2 regions of the Kosakonia sp. N21 genome follow, and region 1 is predicted to be linked to the other one. Evidence: predicted binding sites of a transcription regulator. Region 1 holds the regulator's gene; the other holds the start of a gene.
What was found. The regulator PhoB, encoded in region 1, activates phosphate uptake and scavenging genes when phosphate is short. The targets are predictions, from matches to a motif close to CTGTCATAAAACTGNCNNAT.
Positions count from the first base shown of each region.

Region 2: a site for PhoB is predicted at 7,727-7,746, ahead of kdgR (DNA-binding transcriptional regulator KdgR). Genes of this name have one in related genera too.

Region 1 covers NZ_JBOBHR010000002.1:543,412-553,830, forward strand. The annotation lists gene brnQ (branched-chain amino acid transporter carrier protein BrnQ) at 1-651, opposite strand, end outside; gene phoR (phosphate regulon sensor histidine kinase PhoR) at 1,059-2,357, opposite strand; gene phoB (phosphate response regulator transcription factor PhoB) at 2,379-3,068, opposite strand; gene sbcD (exonuclease subunit SbcD) at 3,267-4,469, shown strand; gene sbcC (exonuclease subunit SbcC) at 4,466-7,612, shown strand; gene mak (fructokinase) at 7,669-8,577, opposite strand; gene rdgC (recombination-associated protein RdgC) at 8,677-9,588, shown strand; gene ppnP (pyrimidine/purine nucleoside phosphorylase) at 9,679-9,963, opposite strand; gene ACQ3G7_RS06320 (AroM family protein) at 10,049-10,419, opposite strand, start outside.
Region 2 covers NZ_JBOBHR010000004.1:121,610-132,028, forward strand. The annotation lists gene ACQ3G7_RS10835 (PqiB family protein) at 1-437, opposite strand, end outside; gene yebS (membrane integrity lipid transport subunit YebS) at 406-1,689, opposite strand; gene ACQ3G7_RS10845 (GAF domain-containing protein) at 1,822-2,319, shown strand; gene proQ (RNA chaperone ProQ) at 2,416-3,102, shown strand; gene prc (carboxy terminal-processing peptidase) at 3,122-5,170, shown strand; gene htpX (protease HtpX) at 5,363-6,244, shown strand; gene ACQ3G7_RS10865 (MFS transporter) at 6,290-7,660, opposite strand; gene kdgR (DNA-binding transcriptional regulator KdgR) at 7,838-8,629, shown strand; gene ACQ3G7_RS10875 (YobH family protein) at 8,668-8,907, opposite strand; gene mgrB (PhoP/PhoQ regulatory lipoprotein MgrB) at 9,069-9,212, shown strand; gene ACQ3G7_RS10885 (YebO family protein) at 9,287-9,577, shown strand; gene ACQ3G7_RS10890 (MBL fold metallo-hydrolase) at 9,595-10,419, shown strand, end outside.

The DNA of each region.
Region 1 (10,419 bases):
ACCGCGCGAACGCGCTGCATTGACAATCACGATGCCAAACACCATGGCTCCCAGCGTATCCATGGTCAGATAGCCATTGACGAAACCGTTTGAGAACGGCGCAGTCTGGTAGGCTTCCAGCGCATGGCTGATAGGACCGGCCGGCCAGATAATCGCCGCGATAGCGAGAATAGTCAGTGCGATAATTTTCAGCGGCGCAAGAAAATTGCCTACGGTATCCAGCAGTTTGCCCGGATAGAGGGAAATCAGGATCACCAGAGAAAAATAGATCACGCTGTAAATCAGCAGCGGCATTGCACCTTCGCCAGTCAGCGGCGCGATACCCACTTCAAACGACACCGTCGCCGTACGCGGCGTGGCGAACAACGGCCCGACCGCCAGATAGCACACCGTCGCCAGCAAGACGCCCGCCACTTTACCAATCGGCGTGCTCAGGCTGTCCACGCCACCGCCGACTTTCGCCAGCGCGACAACGGTAAGCACCGGTAAGCCCACAGCGGTGATCAGAAAGCCCAGCGCCGCCGTCCAGACGTGTTCACCGGCCTGCAAACCAACCATGGGAGGAAAAATGATGTTACCTGCGCCGACGAAGAGGGCAAATGTCATAAAGCCCAGAGCAACAATGTCGCGTGGTTTTAAGTGATGGGTCATATTTTTTACTGCCTGTGGATGTGGTGTCGTAAAAATGATGTTTTTTTCGCCTTTCCCAACCGGACGATACCGCGCCAATGTCGCAGAAAGTCAGCGGGAAATGCTCTATGCATTGCGTAGCGAAGAATAGTTTTTCGATTTACCACGCAAATACAGTTGGTCTGACAATATACGGGGCGCAATTTAAACGCTTATAACGTTTAAAGGCAAGGTGGGATCGCAAAACCAGATGGTTATACTATCCATACAATTAATAGTAGTTAATAACTCCAATTATAAGAAAAACACATGGCTGATCATGCGAACAAAAAAGCAGCATGCGTACAAAATACGTTTCAGGGGGGAGAAAACATCGGAATAAGCGGCCTGTTGATACAGGCCGCTGGAAAGATAAGCTGACAGACGCGTCAGGACGCGGCTTTTTTGGCAACCAGACGTTCCGGCAGAACAAAGCTAAAGCGCGTTCCCTTGCCGGGAGTACTGACAATTTCGAGGCGACTTTCGTGATGATTCACCGCATGTTTCACGATCGCCAGCCCCAGACCACTCCCGCCAGTCTGCCGGGAACGGGCTTTATCCACGCGATAGAAACGCTCAGTGAGACGAGGAATGTGTTCAGCGGCGATGCCGGGGCCGTTGTCTTCGACGCTGAATTCCGCCCCCAGCGGCACGCGCTGCCAGCGCACGGTAATCTCCGTTCCTGCTGGCGTGTGGTTCACGGCGTTGTAGACCAGGTTGGAAATCGCGCTGCGCAGTTGCTCTTCATTTCCCAGCACTTTCAACGCGTTATCAACTTCAAAATGGAAGTGATGCTTCTGCTGACTCAGGGTTTGCGCTTCCCGCTCCACGACCCGCAGCATCATTGGCACATCAATGGTTTCATTCGGCGGCAAGGTCGGCGCTGCTTCAATCTTCGAAAGCGTCAGTAACTGGCGCACCAGTCCTTCCATTCGCGAGGTTTGTTCGCGCATGGTATGCAGCGCTTTCTCCCGCGGCGCGCCTTCGAGCGTCTGCTCCTGCATCATCTCCAGGTAGCCCTGCAGCACCGTTAATGGCGTGCGCAGTTCATGACTGACGTTGGCAAAAAAGTTGCGCCGCGCCCCTTCCAGTTGATGCATTTGCGTGACGTCGCGGGCCACCAGCAGCAGGTGTTCCTCGCTGTAAGGCATCACGCGGATTTCCAGATGGCGACCGGTGTTGAGCACCAGATTCAGCGGCTTGCTAAACTCTTGTTTTTTAAGATACTGCGTAAATTCCGGGTAGCGCAGCAAGTTAAGGATATTCTGCCCGCTGTCGTCCGGCCAGCGCAAACCCAGCACCTGTTGCGCCAGGCCATTACACCAGAAAATCGCCCCCTCTTCGGTGGTGAGGATCACCGCATCCGGCAGCGACTCCGCGCCGCTGCGAAAGCGTTTAATCAGGCTTCCCAGCTCACGACGGCGCTTTTTATTACGCATCTGCATCTGGTGCAGCCCGTATAACAGCGGCTCCCAGCTCCCTGTACCCGGCGGCGGGGTCATACTTTTATCGACCCATAACCACCATGAAAGACGCAGTAAATTCCAAAAGTGCCAGATCAACAACCCGGTTACCGCAGCCAGTAAAAACCACGGCAGGTAACCGAACATGACGCCGAGAATCAAGGCGGGGATACAACAAAGGAGGAGCTCCAGCACCAGCCTTTTCCATGACAGCCGTTCCAGCACGCGTCACACTCCTGTTAAATGTCAGAAACGGGTCGAAAAACGGTAACCCGTGCCGCGCACTGTTTGCACCATACGATCGTGGCCGCTGTGTTCCAGCGCTTTGCGCAGACGACGAATATGCACATCCACCGTCCGGTCTTCAACATACACATTGGTTCCCCATACGTGGTTCAACAGCTGTTCACGGCTGTATACGCGTTCCGGATGGGTCATAAAGAAGTGTAAGAGTTTAAACTCTGTCGGCCCCATATCCAGGGGATTTTCACCGGTCATGACGCGGTGAGAGGAAGGATCAAGGCTCAGGCCCTGCATTTCGATCACCTCTTCCACCGCCATCGGCGAAATGCGGCGCATCACAGCTTTAATGCGCGCCACCAGCTCTTTGGGTGAGAAAGGTTTGGTAATGTAGTCATCTGCCCCGGTTTCCAGACCGCGTACGCGATCTTCTTCTTCGCCGCGCGCCGTCAGCATCATGACCGGAATATCACGGGTCATCGCTTCACGTTTCAGGTGTTTAATAAACTGAATACCGGAACCGCCAGGCAACATCCAGTCCAGTAAAACAAGATCGGGCCAGGGTTCATTAAGTTGGTTCACCGCACTGTCATAATCTTCAGCTTCCACCGGTTGAAAACCATTTTGTTCGAGCACGAAGCACACCATTTCCCGGATTGGAGCTTCGTCTTCTACGACCAGAATTCGTCTCGCCATAATTTGCCCTGTCTTATTTAAGTCATCAATATATATAGCGGCGCCATTATGCGTCAGTTTTATGACAGATTTATGAATAACATGACCGCCAGATGACCCCAGCAAGTGCTCTGTGACAGTCCCTATTTTCGTCAGGTTATGTCCCTCATCTGCTTAATGTTTATAATCTGCTTTATGCTTTTTTGCCACGGAACCGCTATGCGCATTATTCACACCTCTGACTGGCACCTGGGTCAAAACTTCTATAGCAAGAGCCGCGCCGCTGAACACGCCGCTTTCCTCGACTGGCTGCTGGCCACGGCGGAAGAGAATCAGGTCGACGCCATTATTGTGGCGGGCGATGTTTTTGACACTGGCTCCCCGCCCAGCTACGCCCGTGAGCTGTATAACCGTTTCGTGGTCAAACTTCAGCAAACCGGCTGCCAGTTAGTGGTGCTGGCAGGCAACCATGATTCGGTGGCCACGCTCAACGAATCGAAAGAGATCCTCGCGTATCTGAAAACCACCGTCGTCGCCAGCGCAGGCGTAGAGCCTTTCTGGCTTTACCGCCGCAACGGTGAACCGGGCGCGGTATTCTGCCCGGTGCCCTTCCTGCGCCCGCGCGACATTATGCTCAGCCAGGCCGGGTTGTCCGGGCAGGAAAAACAGCAACACCTGCTGGCGGCGATCACCGGGTATTACCAGCAACAATTTACCGCAGCCAGCGAACTGCGCGGCGATAAACCACTGCCGATCATCGCCAGCGGCCATTTAACCACCGTCGGCGCCAGCAAAAGCGACGCCGTACGCGACATTTATATCGGCACGCTGGATGCGTTCCCGGCGCAGAACTTCCCTCCCGCCGACTATATCGCCCTTGGGCATATCCACCGGGCGCAAAAGATCGGCGGTGAGGAGCGCATCCGCTATTGCGGCTCGCCGATCCCACTCAGTTTTGACGAAACCGGCAAAAGTAAAAGCGTCAATCTGGTGACCTTTACCGCAGGCAAACTGGCCGACGTTACCGCACTGGATGTTCCTGCCACGCAGGCGCTGGCGGTTATCAAAGGCGATTTTGCTGAGATTTGCCGCCAGCTTGAACAGTGGCGCGACAAACCTGGCGACACCCCCGTCTGGCTGGATATCGAAATCGTCAGTGGCGAATACCTGGCCGATATGCAACGAAAAATCCAGCAGGTGACGGAAGATCTCCCGGTTGACGTCCTGCTGGTTCGCCGTAGCCGGGAACAGCGGGAACGTATACTTGCCGGTGAATTGCGCGAGACCCTCAATGAATTAAAAGTCGAAGAGGTCTTTGCCCGCCGCCTGGCGCAGGAAGAACTCGACGAGACGCAGCAAGGGCGATTACAGGCGCTGTTCAGCGAAACATTGCAGGCGCTGGACGAGGAGAAAGAAGCATGAAAATTCTCAGTTTGCGGCTGAAAAACCTTAACTCGCTGAAAGGCGAATGGAAAATCGACTTCACCGAAGAACCCTTTGCCAGCAACGGTCTGTTCGCCATTACCGGCGCGACCGGCGCGGGCAAAACCACATTGCTGGATGCCATCTGCCTGGCGTTGTACCACGAAACGCCGCGCCTCAGTACGTTGTCACAATCGCAAAACGATTTAATGACCCGCGACACCGCCGACTGTCTGGCAGAGGTGGAGTTTGAGGTCAAAGGCGTGGCCTACCGCGCGTTTTGGAGCCAGAGCCGCGCCCGCGGTTTGCCGGACGGCAATCTGCAAGCGCCGCGCGTGGAGCTGGCAACCTGCGCCGACGGTAAGATCCTCGCCGACAAAGTCAAAGATAAACTCGATCTTACCGCCTCGCTAACCGGGCTGGATTACGGGCGCTTTACCCGCTCGATGCTGCTCTCACAGGGGCAATTCGCGGCCTTTCTCAATGCCAAACCTCGCGAGCGCGCAGAGCTGCTGGAAGAGCTGACCGGCACCGAAATTTACGGGCAGATTTCCGCCCGCGTGTTTGAGAAACACAAAGCGGCGAAAACCCGACTGGAAACATTACAAGCACAGGCCGAAGGGGTGGTGGTGCTGAATGATGAGCAGCGCCAACAGCTTGAGCAAGGTTTGCAGGCGCTCACTTCACAAGAACAGCAGCTCATGGCAGGGCTAGGCAGCGCCCAGGCGCAGGCAAACTGGCTGAACCGCGATGGCGAGCTACGCGCCGCCAGAGGCCGTGCGCAGGCGGCGCTGGTACAGGCGCAACAGGCGCAGACCAGTGCGCAGCCGCAACTGGCGGCGCTGGAACGCGCGCAACCAGCACAGCAGCTTCGCCCCCTTTGGGACAGACTGGAAGAGCAACGCAATGTGCAGCGTCGCACCCGCAACCAGAGCGAAGAAGTAAACACTCGCTTACAGGCCAGTCTGCTCCAGCGTGCACGCATCCGCGCCAGCGCCGTGCAACAACTCGCGACCCTGCAAGCCACGCACAAAACGCTGGAGAGCTGGCTGAGCGAACATGCGCGTTTCCAGCGTTGGCAAAGCGAGCTGACTGGCTGGCGGGCGCTGTTTAATCAGTTAGACGATGAGAAAAAGCAGTGGCTGAGCCTGCAACAGCGCATCCAGAGTCATGAGACCAAACTGCGCACCCTGCCGATCGCCACGCTGGAACTCAGCGTGGAAGAGACAGCCGCTGCCATGCACCAGTGCGCGCAAAACCGCCCGCTGCGCCAGCAACTGACCGCCCTGCACGCCCGTTTTGCACCACTGCGCAAGCAATTAAGCCTGCGCCAGCAAAGTTTGCTCGACCTGAAAGCCGAACAGGAAACGCTCAGCGCCGGGCTGGCGCGCAAGCGCGAGGTGTATAAAGAAAAGAACCAGCTGTTGAGTGAGGTCACCACCATTTGCGAGCTGGAAAACCGCATCAAAGACCTGGAGAGCGAACGCGCCCGTCTGCAACCGGGGCATCCCTGCCCGCTGTGCGGCGCAACCGAGCACCCGGCAATTGCGCACTATCAGACGCTCGAACCGGGCGTTAATCAGGCCCGGCGTAACGCGCTGGATCTGGAAGTCCGCCAGGTCAAAGAGGAAGGTGTTGCGCTCGGCGAACGGCTGAAAGGGCTCGGCGAACGCTATGAAAAAGATGAGCGCGAAATTGCCACGCAGCAACAGGACGAGAAAGCGTTGCTAGAGGCATGGGCGAAGGCCTGTGCAGAGCTGAACGTGGTGCTGGAGCCGCATCGCGAACTGACCAGTTGGCAAAGCGCGCAGGACGCGTATGAGCATCAGTTGTATCTGCTCAATCAGCGCCAGACACTGCAACTTCAAATCCACGAATTACACCAGCAGGGCGAACATTATCAACAGGCGGTGGTTCGTCGTCGCGCCAGTCTCGCCGAGGCCTTGCAGCCGCTGGCGCTGAGCCTGCCACCGGAAGGTGAAGAGGAAGCGTGGCTGGCCGCGCGTGCGCAGGAAGCGGAGCAGTGGCAACAGCAACAACAACAGCTGACCGCCCTGCATGAGCGTATGGCGTTGCTTACGCCCATCATCGACACGCTGCCCGCCGATGAGATAGCGGTGGATGAGCAGATTATCCCGCTGGAGGGCTGGCGCCAGGTACATAATGATTGCATTTCGCTGCACAGCCAATGGCAGACGTTGCAACACCAGCTTGCACAGCAGAGCGAAAGCGAAAAGACGCTGGAAAACCAGTTTTCCGACACGTTGAAAAACAGCGTGTTTGCCGATCAGCAGGCGTTTCTCGCCGCTTTGCTGGATGACGGAGAGCGCCAGCGTCTGGAGCAGTTACGGCAGCAACTCGAACGCGATTGCCAACAGAAGCAGACGCTTGCCGCCAGCGCTGAGCAGGCCTTCACGGCGCACCAGGCGCAACTGCCCGCCGGAATGGACGCCAATAGCACGACGGAGAGCGCCAGCCTGGCGCTGGAACAACTCGGTCGCCAGTTACGGGAAAATACCACCCGCCAGGGCGAGTTCCGCCAGCAACTGAAGCAGGATAGCGATAACCGCCAGCGCCAGATAAACGTGTTGCAGGAGATAGAACAGGCCACCGCCCGCTGTGACGATTGGGGGCATCTGAACGCGCTGATTGGCTCCAAAGAGGGTGATAAGTTCCGCAAATTCGCGCAGGGCTTAACGCTGGATAATCTGGTGTGGCTGGCGAACAATCAGCTGACGCGCCTGCATGGCCGCTATCTGTTGAAACGCAAAGCCAGCGAAGCGCTGGAGCTGGAAGTGGTGGATACCTGGCAGGCGGACGCCGTGCGCGATACGCGCACGCTCTCCGGCGGCGAAAGTTTCCTGGTCAGCCTGGCGCTGGCGCTGGCGTTGTCCGATCTTGTGAGTCACAAAACCCGCATCGATTCACTGTTCCTCGACGAGGGTTTCGGCACACTGGATAGCGAAACGCTGGATACCGCCCTCGATGCGCTGGACGCGCTCAATGCCAGCGGCAAGACCATTGGCGTTATCAGCCATGTCGAAGCAATGAAAGAGCGTATTCCGGTGCAGATCAAAGTGAAGAAGATCAACGGCCTGGGTTACAGCAAACTCGACGGCAAATACGCCGTTTTGTCGCGCTGACTGGCAGGCCTGATAAGCAAAGCGCCATCAGGCCTGCACACTCACATACGCATTGATTACTCGCCCAGCGGCCATAACCAGGCCGCGCCGCGCACGCCGCTGGAATCGCCGTGCAGCGCCTTACGGATTGGGGTCTCGCACTCACCGCCAAAGACCCAGTTTTTCACCAGCCCAGGTACGGTCTGGTACAGACGATCCACATTGCTCATCCCGCCGCCCAGCACAATCACATCCGGATCGAGAATATTGACCACATGCGCCAGCGACTTGGCAAGCCGCAGCTCATAACGGCTCAATGCTAACTCCGCTATTGGATCCTGCGCCTCCGCCAGACGAATAATCTCGCTGCCCTTTAACGGCTGCCCCCCTAAACGGTGGTAATCGGTCGCAAAACCGGTGCCGGAAATAAACGTCTCAATACAGCCCTGTTTGCCGCAATAACAGGCGACTTCCGCGCGGTAATGCAGCTCGTCGTCATCCATCCACGGTAGCGGATTATGCCCCCACTCTCCCGCCGTACCGTTACCGCCAATGTGTGAATGCCCGTTGATCGCAATACCGGAACCGCAACCGGTACCGATAATCACGGCGAAAACGGTATGCTCGCCTGCCGCCGCGCCATCCACGGCTTCAGATACCGCCAGGCAGTTGGCGTCATTGGCCAGTCGCACTTCGCGGTTCAGTCGCTGACTCAAATCTCTGTCGAACGGTTTACCGTTCAGCCACGTGGAGTTAGCATTTTTCACTACCCCGGTGTAGGGCGAAATCGACCCCGGGATCCCCATACCGACCGTGCCAGTCTGACCCGTCTCTTTTTCCGTCAGATCCACCAATGAAGCAATCAGCTCTATGGTTTGCAGATAATCATGCGGCGTGGACTGACGATGGCGAAATAACGCGTTGCCGCTATCGTCCAGCGCAATGATTTCTGTTTTTGTCCCACCTAAATCGATACCGATACGCACATCAAACTCCTCATAGTGGACCACGCATTAGCAATGCAACGACGACAACAATTCGCTATCATGCCCGCTGCATTTAACGACAAGGCCGTGGAAAAAATCATGCTGTGGTTCAAAAATTTAATGGTATACCGTCTCAGCCGCGATGTTGCGCTGCGTGCGGAAGAGATGGAAAAACAGCTTGCCCCACTATCGTTTACTCCATGCGGTAGTCAGGATATGGCGAAAACCGGATGGGTTCCACCGATGGGTTCACACAGCGACGCGCTGACCCATACCGCCAATGGCCAGATTATTATCTGCGCCCGTAAAGAAGAAAAAATTCTGCCGACGCCGGTGGTCAAGCAAGCACTGGAAGCCAAAATTTCCCGTCTCGAAGCTGAACAGGGCCGTAAACTGAAAAAAACGGAAAAAGACTCCCTGAAAGATGAAGTGCTGCACTCCCTGTTGCCGCGCGCGTTTAGCCGCTTCAGCCAGACCATGATGTGGATCGACACCGTCAACGGCTTAATTATGGTTGACTGCGCCAGTGCCAAAAAAGCGGAAGATACGCTGGCGTTGCTGCGTAAAAGCCTCGGCTCGCTGCCGGTGGTTCCGCTGGCGATGGAGAACCCGATTGAGCTGACGCTGACCGAATGGGTCCGCTCCGGCACCGTCGCACAAGGGTTCCAGTTACTGGATGAAGCTGAACTCAAAGCGATGCTGGAAGATGGCGGCGTGATCCGCGCGAAAAAACAGGATCTGGTGAGCGACGAAATCGCTGTACATATTGAAGCCGGCAAAGTGGTCACCAAACTGGCTCTCGACTGGCAGCAACGTATCCAGTTCCTGATGTGCGACGACGGTTCCGTTAAGCGCCTGAAGTTCTCTGACGAACTGCGCGATCAGAACGAAGATATCGACCGGGATGATTACGCTCAGCGCTTTGATGCCGATTTTATTCTGATGACCGGCGAGCTGGCGGCATTGATTCAAAATCTGGTGGAAGGCTTAGGCGGCGAAGCGCAACGCTAAACCGATCTTGCCGGATGGCGCTTCGCTTATCAGTCCTGCAAAATTCCTTGCAGGCCAACTAAGGCGGAGCCGTCATCCGGCGGCATGATATTACAAATAGCGGCAGAGATAAGAGCTCGGTTCCGCAACCTGCAAATGGAATTCACTGTGGCCAGGCACGTTGAACACGTCGCCGGCACTGTAGACTTTCCACACGGTTTCCCCCGGCAGCAACACATTCAGCGCGCCGCTCACGACCGTCATCTCTTCAGGCTGCGCAGTCCCGAAGGTGTATTCCCCTTCCGCCATAACGCCAACGCTGGCACGGCCAGTGCTACTGCTGGTAAACCCAATGGATTTCACTTTACCGGAAAAGTATTCGTTACTTTGAAGCATGAACTGGCCCTTTTAAAAATGTATGAAAAAACAATATAGAGGCCGTGCTTTGCTTCTGTCACGCGAAATTGCGCAGTACTGCGGCCTAGACCAGCAGTTCTGACGCAAGGCGCGCCGCCAGTACATTAGATAATAAAACCGGAACATCCAGCGCTTTCTGGAGTAAATCACGGTGCTGCTGATGGAAACCGAGACAATCGAGCATTAACACATCTGCACCTTGTTCCAGCAATGTCTTCCCGGCGCTGATCAATTCAGAGTCTGTCGCCAGCCAAGGATGAGCCAGCACATAGTAAGGCTCATTTTCCAGCACCTGCCATTTTCTTTTTTGCTGCGCCATCAATTCCGGGATCGGCACCATCACGCCGACCTGGTGCCCGTCGACAATCGAGGCCACCAGAGGAGGGATAATGCGCTGCGGCTCCACGAGGATCGCATTACGCGCCACCAGCCCCT
Region 2 (10,419 bases), on a different contig from region 1:
GTGAAGTGCTCTTGCGGGTCGCCTTTTCCTGGCATCATGCCGATATAGTTGCCGCCAACCAGCGCATCCAGCCCGGAAACCCCAGCCAGCGACGCTTTCGGCGTGACCAACCAGAACTGGGTTTCGCTGCGCAGGGCATCTTTCATATTGGCTTTGATGCTGGCGCGAACTTCAATTTTTTTCAGGTCGTCGCTCAGGCGAATATCCTGCACGGTACCGACTTCCACGCCCTGATATCGTACGGGGGTGCGCCCGGCAACGATGCCATCGGCGGACATAAAATCGATAGTGATGGTATTACCCCGGTCTTCATAACTGCTCCAGATAAGCCAGCCTGCGATCAACAAGGCAATCACCGGTAACAGCCAGAACGGCGAAATGCGCCGTTTAGATTTTATACGCGCTTCAGTCGGCGAAGCGGGGGTTTCCTGACTCATGTGCATCCCAAAGTAAGCGACTGTCCAGCCATTCCACAGCAAGAATAGTCAAAATTACCGCCGCGCCGAAATAAAACGCGGCCGGTCCCATTGTAAAAGCGAGTAGCTGGTCGCGATTAATCAGTGACATCATCAGTGAAATGACAAACAGATCGAGCATCGACCAACGCCCAATCCAGGTCACAAAGCGCAAAAGCAGCAGACGAGTGCGTAACCCCTGTTCAAATTTGAAATGGATGCTGAGAAGCAGTGTAAACAGCACAACCACTTTGGTAAATGGCACCAGGATACTGGCGATAAATACCACACCCGCCACGGCGATATTGCTGTGTGCAAGTGAAACAATACCGGAGAGAATGGTGTCTTCCTGGCGCGTGCCGTTGACGTAGATAATTGAAATCGGCATCAGGTTGGCCGGAAAAAGCAGAATTAATGATGCAATCAGCGATGCCCAGCACTTTTGCAGGCTTTGCTTACGCCGCAAAGGCAGGGGAATATGGCAGCGCGGGCAGCGGCCGCGCGGATCGGGAATACCCGTAAAGTGGCACCCCAGGCAAATGCGCAATTGTGGATCGGGGCGTTTCGCCGGACGTTGCGGATAAAAACGCTCCCATAATTGCTCCACATTTAAGTGGACAAGCGTCATTACGCTCAGGATCACCAACGCGGCAAAGGCAAACAAGCCGATACCCGGCTGCAAGAAGGCGTAATCCTGAACTTTAATCGATGCAACGCCGATGCCCACCAGATAGATGTCCAGCATCACCCACTCTTTCAGTTTCTCCAGCATCAGCAATACCGGGCGAAGATTCATGCCGATAATATTGCCAAGCCATAAATAGGCAATCGCGGTAACCAGCACCAGCGGTGCGCCTACCGTGCAAAACAGTACCATGGCGCCGGTGAGCGGCGAGCCCTGGGCGGTCATCTGCCAGATTCCTTGCAACAGATTGGCGTCGATACGCACGCCTAACAGATACAGGTGCAGCAACGGTTCACCCCAGGCAAAAGGCATCAGCAAAATCATGGTGACCGCCATGGCCCCAAGCCGGGTGAGCGACCAGTCGCGACCATCGCGTATTTTGGCGTCGCAGCAGGGGCAAAATGCACTTTGGTGCGATTTCATAACCGGTAACGCAAAAAGCGTATCGCATTGCGGGCAGCGCTGATAATGTGCGCGGGGTAACGCTTCACCCACCCGGTGAACGGCGATTTTTTGCCTGGTCGCGAGTTGTCGAATCTTCAGTGCCATTGCGTACATCAGGAAAGGTTTGAATAAATCTATCTTAACTCATGTCGGGAACATCTTGAGCATCAACGCATTTAATGCTTATTTTAATAGGCTAAGCAGTTTTTCAAAGTAAGACACCAAAGTGGTTGGATAATGAACAAAACAGAATTTTACGCGGACCTTAACCGCGATTTTCAGGCGTTAATGGCAGGCGAAACCAGTTTTTTAGCGACGCTGGCGAACACCAGCGCATTACTGTTTGAACGTCTTGATGGGGTGAACTGGGCCGGTTTTTACCTGCTCGAAGGCGACACGCTGGTGTTAGGCCCGTTCCAGGGGAAAATTGCCTGCGTGCGTATTCCCGTTGGTCGTGGCGTGTGCGGCACGGCAGTGGCGCAGAATCGCGTGCAGCGCGTGGAAGATGTGCATCAGTTTGATGGGCACATTGCCTGTGATGCCGCCAGTAATTCTGAAATCGTATTACCGCTGTCGGTGAATAATCAGATAATTGGTGTGCTGGATATCGACAGCGTTGTCTTCTCGCGTTTCACCGCTGAGGATGAACAAGGGCTGCGCGAGTTAGTGTCGCATCTGGAAAATGTCCTCGCGGGGACTGATTTTAAAAAAATCTTTGCGCCCGTCGCAGGATAATCAACGGATAACGTAGCATTTACGGATAGCGTCATTATAATGACGCCTGTTCATGCCTGCGCTTGTTGGCAACGTCCGTTGTAATCAGGAAATTTCATGGAAAATCAACCTAAGTTGAATAGCAGTAAAGAAGTTATCGCTTTTTTGGCCGAACGTTTCCCTCACTGTTTCAGTGCTGAAGGCGAAGCACGCCCCCTGAAAATCGGCATTTTTCAGGACTTAGTTGAGCGTGTTGAGGGTGAGATGAGTCTCAGTAAAACCCAACTTCGTTCCGCTTTACGTCTTTATACTTCAAGCTGGCGTTACCTGTACGGCATCAAAGCGGGCGCTGCTCGTGTGGATCTCGACGGCAACCCGTGCGGCGTGCTGGATGAGCAGCATGTAGAGCATGCGCGTAAACAGCTTGAAGAAGCCAAAGCTCGCGTTCAGGCACAGCGTGCTGAACAGCAAGCGAAAAAACGAGAAGCCGCTGCTGCTGCCGGTCAGGAAGAGGCGCCGCGTCGTGAACGTAAACCTCGCCCGGCCCCGCGTCGTAAAGAAGGCGGCGAGCGCAAACCTCGTGCTGACAAACCTGTCGCGAAAACCCAACGCGCACCACAGCAGGAAGAGCGTCATACGCCAGTTTCAGATTTATCTGCGCTGAGCGTAGGACAGAACCTGAAAGTGAAGGCGGGGAACAATGCGATGGACGCCACCGTACTGGAAATCACCAAAGATGGCGTTCGCGTACAGCTTAGTTCGGGTATGTCGATGATTGTACGCGCAGAACATCTCTTGTTCTGAAACGGAGGCCTGGCCTGGCATGAACACTTTGTTTAAGCGCACAGCGTTGGTTGGCCTGTTACTTGTAACAGGCCATGCCCTGGCTGTGGAAGATATCACCCGTGCCGATCAAATTCCGGTGTTAAAGGAAGAGACGCAGCACGCGACAGTGAGCGAACGCGTAACCTCGCGTTTCACCCGCTCTCACTATCGCCAGTTCGACCTGGATCAGGCGTTCTCGGCGAAGATTTTCGACCGTTATCTGAATCTGCTGGATTACAGCCACAACGTGTTGCTGGCTGGTGATGTCGATCAGTTTTCGCAGAAGAAAGGCCAAATTGGCGACGAACTACGCAGTGGTAAGCTCGACGTCTTTTATGACCTGTATAACCTGGCGCAAAAGCGCCGCTTTGAACGTTATCAATACGCTCTGAAAGTGCTGGAGCGCCCGATGAACTTCACGGGCAATGACACGTTCAATCTGGATCGCAGTAAAGCGCCCTGGCCGAAAGATGAAGCCGAGCTGAATGCGCTGTGGGACAGCAAAGTGAAGTATGACGAGCTGAGTCTTAAGCTCACAGGGAAAGACGAAAAAGAAGTGCGTGAAACCCTGGCCCGTCGTTATAAGTTTGCTATTCGCCGCCTGGCGCAGACCAACAGCGAAGACGTATTCTCACTGGCCATGACGGCGTTTGCCCGTGAAATCGATCCGCATACCAATTACCTTTCTCCACGTAATACTGAGCAATTCAATACTGAAATGAGCCTCTCGCTTGAAGGTATTGGCGCGGTATTGCAGATGGACGACGACTACACCGTGATCAATTCAATGGTGGCAGGCGGTCCGGCGGCGAAAAGTAAAGCCATCAGCGTGGGCGATCGCATCGTCGGCGTTGGGCAGACCGGTCAGAATATGGTCGACGTTATCGGCTGGCGTCTTGACGATGTCGTGGCGCTGATCAAAGGGCCGAAAGGCAGCAAAGTGCGTCTCGAAGTCCTGCCTGCGGGCAAGGGCACGAAAACACGCATTGTGACGCTGACACGTGAACGTATTCGCCTTGAAGACCGGGCCGTGAAAATGTCCGTGAAGACCGTTGGCAAAGAAAAAGTCGGCGTGCTGGATATTCCGGGTTTTTATGTCGGTCTGACTGACGATGTTAAAGTCCAGTTGCAAAAACTGGAAAAACAAAACGTTAGCAGTGTGGTTATCGATTTACGTACTAACGGCGGCGGTGCGCTGACGGAAGCTGTTTCGCTTTCCGGTCTGTTTATTCCATCCGGTCCGGTTGTGCAGGTTCGTGATAATAACGGCAAGGTTCGTGAAGACAGCGATACCGACGGTGTCGTCTATTACAAAGGCCCGCTGGTGGTGCTGGTTGACCGCTTTAGCGCCTCGGCATCGGAAATCTTCGCTGCGGCGATGCAGGACTATGGACGTGCGCTGATTGTTGGTGAACCGACTTTCGGTAAAGGTACTGTTCAACAGTATCGCTCACTTAACCGTATCTACGATCAGATGCTGCGTCCTGAGTGGCCAGCGCTGGGTTCGGTGCAGTACACCATCCAGAAATTCTATCGTGTGAACGGCGGCAGTACGCAGCGCAAAGGCGTAACGCCGGACATTATTATGCCGACCGGGACGCAGGTGACGGAAACCGGTGAAAAATTTGAAGATAACGCACTGCCGTGGGACAGCATTAATGCTGCCACCTTTGTGAAATCTGGCGATTTGAAACCGTTTGGCGCGGAACTCCTCAAAGATCATGACGAGCGTATCGCGAAAGATCCTGAGTTCCAGTACATCATGAAGGACATTGCCCGTTTTAATGCCCTGAAAGATAAACGCAATCTCGTCTCGCTGAACCTGGCACAGCGTGAAAAAGAGAATGCGGAAGATGATGCTATTCGTCTTTCCCGTCTCAACGATCGCTTTAAACGTGAAGGCAAGCCGTTGTTGAAAAAGCTGGATGATTTGCCGAAAGATTACCAGGAGCCGGATCCGTACCTTGACGAGACGGTTCATATTGCGCTTGACCTCGCGCATCTGGATAAAGACAAACCGGCGGAACAACCCGCTCCCGCGAAGTAAAATCAAGCAGGCACAAGAAATTGTGCCTGTTTTTTTAACAATCCTCCATTGGCGTAAGCATTGTGCTACAAAATGTAAAGTTGTGTCTTTCTGGTGACTTACGCTGTCCCGATGCTTGAAAATACCGTGTATACCCATACGATGTGGGTAATCGCATAGTGCGTTTTGTTAAATCGAGGTTAAAAGAAAATTATGATGCGAATCGCGCTCTTCCTGTTGACTAACCTGGCCGTTATGTTGGTGTTCGGCCTGGTGCTTAGCCTGACGGGCATTCAGTCGAGCAGCGTTCAGGGCTTGTTAATCATGGCGCTGCTGTTTGGTTTTGGCGGCTCATTCATTTCATTACTGATGTCGAAATGGATGGCGTTGAAATCCGTGGGTGGGGAAGTGATTGAGCAACCGCGCAACGATATGGAGCGCTGGTTGATGGATACTGTTGCACAGCAGTCCCGCCAGGCAGGTATCGCTATGCCGCAGGTGGCAATTTACCACGCGCCGGATATCAATGCGTTTGCAACCGGCGCGCGCCGCGATGCGTCTCTGGTTGCCGTGAGCACCGGACTGTTGCAAAACATGAGCCGCGATGAAGCTGAAGCGGTTATCGCGCACGAAATCAGCCATGTGGCGAACGGCGATATGGTGACCATGACGCTGATTCAGGGCATTGTGAACACCTTCGTTATCTTTATCTCCCGCATCATTGCGCAGATTGCTGCAGGTTTCCTGAGCGGAAACCGTGATGATGGTGAAGAGAGTAATGGTAACCCGTTGATCTACTTCGCCGTAGCCACCGTGCTGGAGCTGGTATTCGGTATTCTGGCGAGCATTATTACCATGTGGTTCTCCCGCCATCGCGAATTCCATGCGGACGCCGGTTCAGCAAAACTGGTGGGGCGTGAGAAGATGATTGCTGCCTTGCAGCGTCTGAAAACCAGCTACGAGCCGCAGGAAGCCAGCAGCATGATGGCGTTTTGCATCAACGGTAAGTCTAAATCGCTGAGCGAACTGTTTATGACGCACCCGCCGCTGGACAAACGTATTGAGGCTTTACGCACCGGCGAATATCTGAAGTAAGCCGCCTGCAGAAAGTAAAAAAGCGCGTCAACCGACGCGCTTTTTTTATGCCGTGCGCGGTTGCGTAACGCGTAATCCGCTGATCACCGCTGCCAGCAGAGCCAGTATTCCCGCCAGCAGCAGTGAAGAGTGTGTTCCGCTGGTATCAAACAGGTTAAACATCAGCGCCACCAGCGCGGCGCCGGAACTCTGTCCCAGTAAACGGGCGGTACCCAGCATTCCACTGGCTCCGCCACTGCGCTGCCGGGGGGCGGCGGTAATGATGGTATGGTTATTAGGCGACTGGAACAAACCAAAGCCAGCGCCGCACAGCGCCATGCGCCAGACAATATCGATATCGGCAGGTGCGGCCGGGAGCATTGCCAGTGCGAACAACCCCGCGGCCATCATTGCCAGGCCCAGTGCGCCGAGCATTCCTGCATGTACCCGCTCAATCAGATAACCGGCCAGCGGTGCCATCACCATGGTGGCCAGCGGCCAGGGCGTTAACAGAATGCCGCTTTCCACTTCACTGCGCCCGAGCGTGGTTTGCAGGAAAAAGGGCAGAGAAACCAGCGCCAGCATCTGGGCACAGAACGAACAAACCGAGGTGCAGATAGAGAGCGAAAACAACGGAATGCGCAGCAGATCAACCGGCAGAAGCGGTACAGGCAGCCGTAGCTGTCTGCGAACAAACAACCAACCCGTTATCAACAGTGCAATGATCTCCAGCGAGACCACGGTGATAGATTGCCCCTGCGCAAAACCGCTGAGTGCGGTAATCAGAAGCCCAAATGTGAGGGCATTCATCACGGCACTGGGTAAATCGAATTTCGGCATGGTACTGCGTGCACCGTTTGGCGGCAGAAATTTGATGGCCAGTAACAGGGCAATAATGCCCAACGGTACGTTAACCAAAAATAACCATTGCCAGGATGCCACAGAGAGTATTGCTGAGGCCAGCGTTGGCCCGGCGGCAGAAGAGACCGCGACGACAAACGAGTTAATGCCCATCCCGCGCCCCAGGTTGCGCTGGGGATAGATTAAGCGTATCAGCGCCGTGTTGACGCTCATGAGCGCAGCGCCGCCAAAACCTTGCGCCACGCGCGCCAGCGTGAGCGTAAGAAGCGAGTCTGACAGCGCGCAAAGCAGGGAGGTTAAGGTGAACAATATCAGCCCACATTGGTACACACGGCGATAACCGAACATGTCACCAAGGAAAGAGAGCGTCAGCAACGAGACGACAATAGCAATCTGATAAGCGTTAACGATCCAGATGGAGCTGGCAGGGGAGGCATGCAGATCGCGGGCGATAGTTGGCAGGGCGACGTTGGCGATGGCACCGTCCAGCACCGCCATGGCGATACCGATGACGATAGTCAGAATCGCGCCATAGCGCAGCGGCACGGGCAGGCCGTCTGTGGAACTTTTATCCATATAAATTTCAGGGCTATAATCACAGAGTTATTTGTATAATGATTCTATCATTGGTATTCCGGCTTTATGTCGCAGATTTGTAACGAAGTTGGCAAACGCGCATTGCGGCGGTTGGTCGACGAATTTATAATAAAAACCGATTCTGATTTTTATAAAACACAGGCGATGAGGTGATTAATGGCAATCGCAGATTTGGATAAGCAGCCAGATTCTGTCTCTTCAGTATTGAAGGTATTTGGCATTCTGCAGGCGCTCGGCGAAGAGCGTGAGATCGGTATCACCGAGCTTTCGCAGCGTGTCATGATGTCAAAAAGCACCGTTTATCGCTTTTTGCAAACAATGAAATCTCTGGGCTATGTCGCGCAGGAAGGGGAATCTGAAAAATATTCTCTGACCCTGAAACTGTTCGAACTGGGTGCCCGTGCGTTGCAAAACGTTGATTTGATCCGCAGTGCGGATATCCAGATGCGTGAACTCTCACGTTTGACGAAAGAGACCATCCACCTGGGTGCGCTGGATGAAGACAGCATTGTTTACATCCACAAGATTGACTCAATGTATAACCTGCGTATGTATTCACGTATTGGTCGTCGTAACCCGCTGTACAGCACCGCGATTGGTAAAGTACTGCTGGCGTGGCGTGACAAGGAAGAAGTACTGCAAATTCTGGACGGTGTTGAATACAAACGCAGCACCGATCGCACAATCACCAGTACGGAAGATCTGTTGCCGATGCTGGATATCGTACGTCAGCAGGGCTATGGCGAAGATAATGAAGAGCAGGAAGAGGGCTTACGCTGCATCGGTGTGCCGGTATTTGACCGTTTCGGCGTGGTGATTGCGGGCTTGAGTATCTCTTTCCCGACGTTGCGTTTCTCTGAAGAGCGTCTGCACGAATACGTGGAAATGCTGCATCAGGCAGCGCGGAAAATCTCCGAACAGATGGGGTATAACGACTACCCGTTCTGATAAAAAAGCCGCCTGAGGGCGGCTTTTTCGTTTTCGCATTAACCGTTATCGATCACGGTATCGCTTTTGCGAATCAATGGGCAGTTTGCCAGACCGAAGAAACCGTTATCGGAATGAACATATTGTGCGGTACTGGTGCCGCGCGCGGTTAAATATTTACACTGCAGACCTAACCCTGCTGCATTCTCATGACTTCCGATCAGCACCCCGTAGCCGCTCAGCAAAAGCCCAATCCACACGAGTGCGATAAGGATCACGCCCCGGATAAGTGTACGCATATTAGCTCCTTGCATTGTGGAAAACGTTACGCTTAGGCTACTAAGTTTACCTTGTGAAACAAGTCGAGCATTCCTAAAAAAAACGAAAGGGGATACAGTTAGTCGCGGTTTAGGGAAGCCATGATAACCTGGTTACACCTTGCAACGTTGCGGAGAGTGGAGTGAGAAAATTTAGATGGCTGATCCTGGCTGCCGTTTTGGTGGTCTGCCTGCTGCTCTGGACTCAAATGATTAACGTGATGTGCGATCAGGATGTACAATTCTTCAGCGGCATCTGCGTCATCAACAAATTCATCCCCTGGTAATGGCATTTTTTCAGTGAGAGATTTCCTTCCTTGACGCCAGTGGTAAAATGCCGCGTCTACATTGAGGTGGTGAAATGAACGAAGTAATGAATTCGGGTGCGCTTAATTTTGCGTCCCTCGTGGTTTCTTTGGTGGTTTTGGTTGTTGGTCTGGTGTTGTGGTTTTTTATCAATCGCGCCAGTTCGCGTTCAAACGAGCAGATTGAACTGCTTGAAGCGCTGTTAGATCAGCAAAAACGGCAAAATGCGCTGCTGCGCCGCCTGTGTGAATCTAACGAGCCGGAGAAAGAAGAGACGCCTGAACCGGTAAAAGCGCAGGCAAAAGAGGATGATGAGGATTTCATTCGCCTGGTGGCAGAACGCTAACCGCGCAGGAGGGCGAGATGGCCTGGAAAAATCCCTGGTATAATCCTGCTCTCCCACATCACACGCCAGAAGGCTTCACCAACACGACGCCTGTCGTCAATCAGCCCGGAGATCTAAAACGCTGGCGCAATGAGCGCAAAGCCGCCGGGCTTCCCAAACCTCCCGCGAATGGTTACGACTGCTTTACTGAACAGTGGTGGCAAAAGGCGGTGTTGGATCATGAACAAACTGATGGTCTGTGGTGGCTGGGGCATGCCAGCATTCTTTTGCGGTTGCAGGGACACTATCTGCTGACTGACCCGGTCTTCTCTCACCGCGCATCGCCCGTACGTTTTGCAGGCCCTCAACGGCGTACTCCCCCAACGCTTGACGTTGCCGATCTTGTACAACTCGACGCTATCCTGATTTCTCATAACCATTACGACCATCTGGATAAATGGACGCTGCGCCAGTTGCTGCGCCGTTTTCCCGAGGTGCACTTTTTTGTGCCGCTGGGTTTAGGTCATTGGGTTCGTCGGCTTGGCGCACGCCATGTTTTTGAGCTGGACTGGTGGCAATCTGTTGTTTTTAAGGGACTGTCGCTGACGGCTGTGCCTGCCCGGCACTGGAGTATGCGAACGTTCTGGGATCGTAATCGTTCACTCTGGTGTGGATGGGTTGTTGCTTCCGACTGCCTTCGATTCTGGTTTGCAGGCGATACGGCCTATACGCCGGAGCTGTTACAGATTCCTGAAAAATTAGGTGCCCTGACTGTTGCAGCACTGCCAGTGGGCGCGTTTGCGCCACGCTGGTTCATGTCAAAACATCATATGGATCCGCAAGATGCCGTTGCGCTGTGGCAA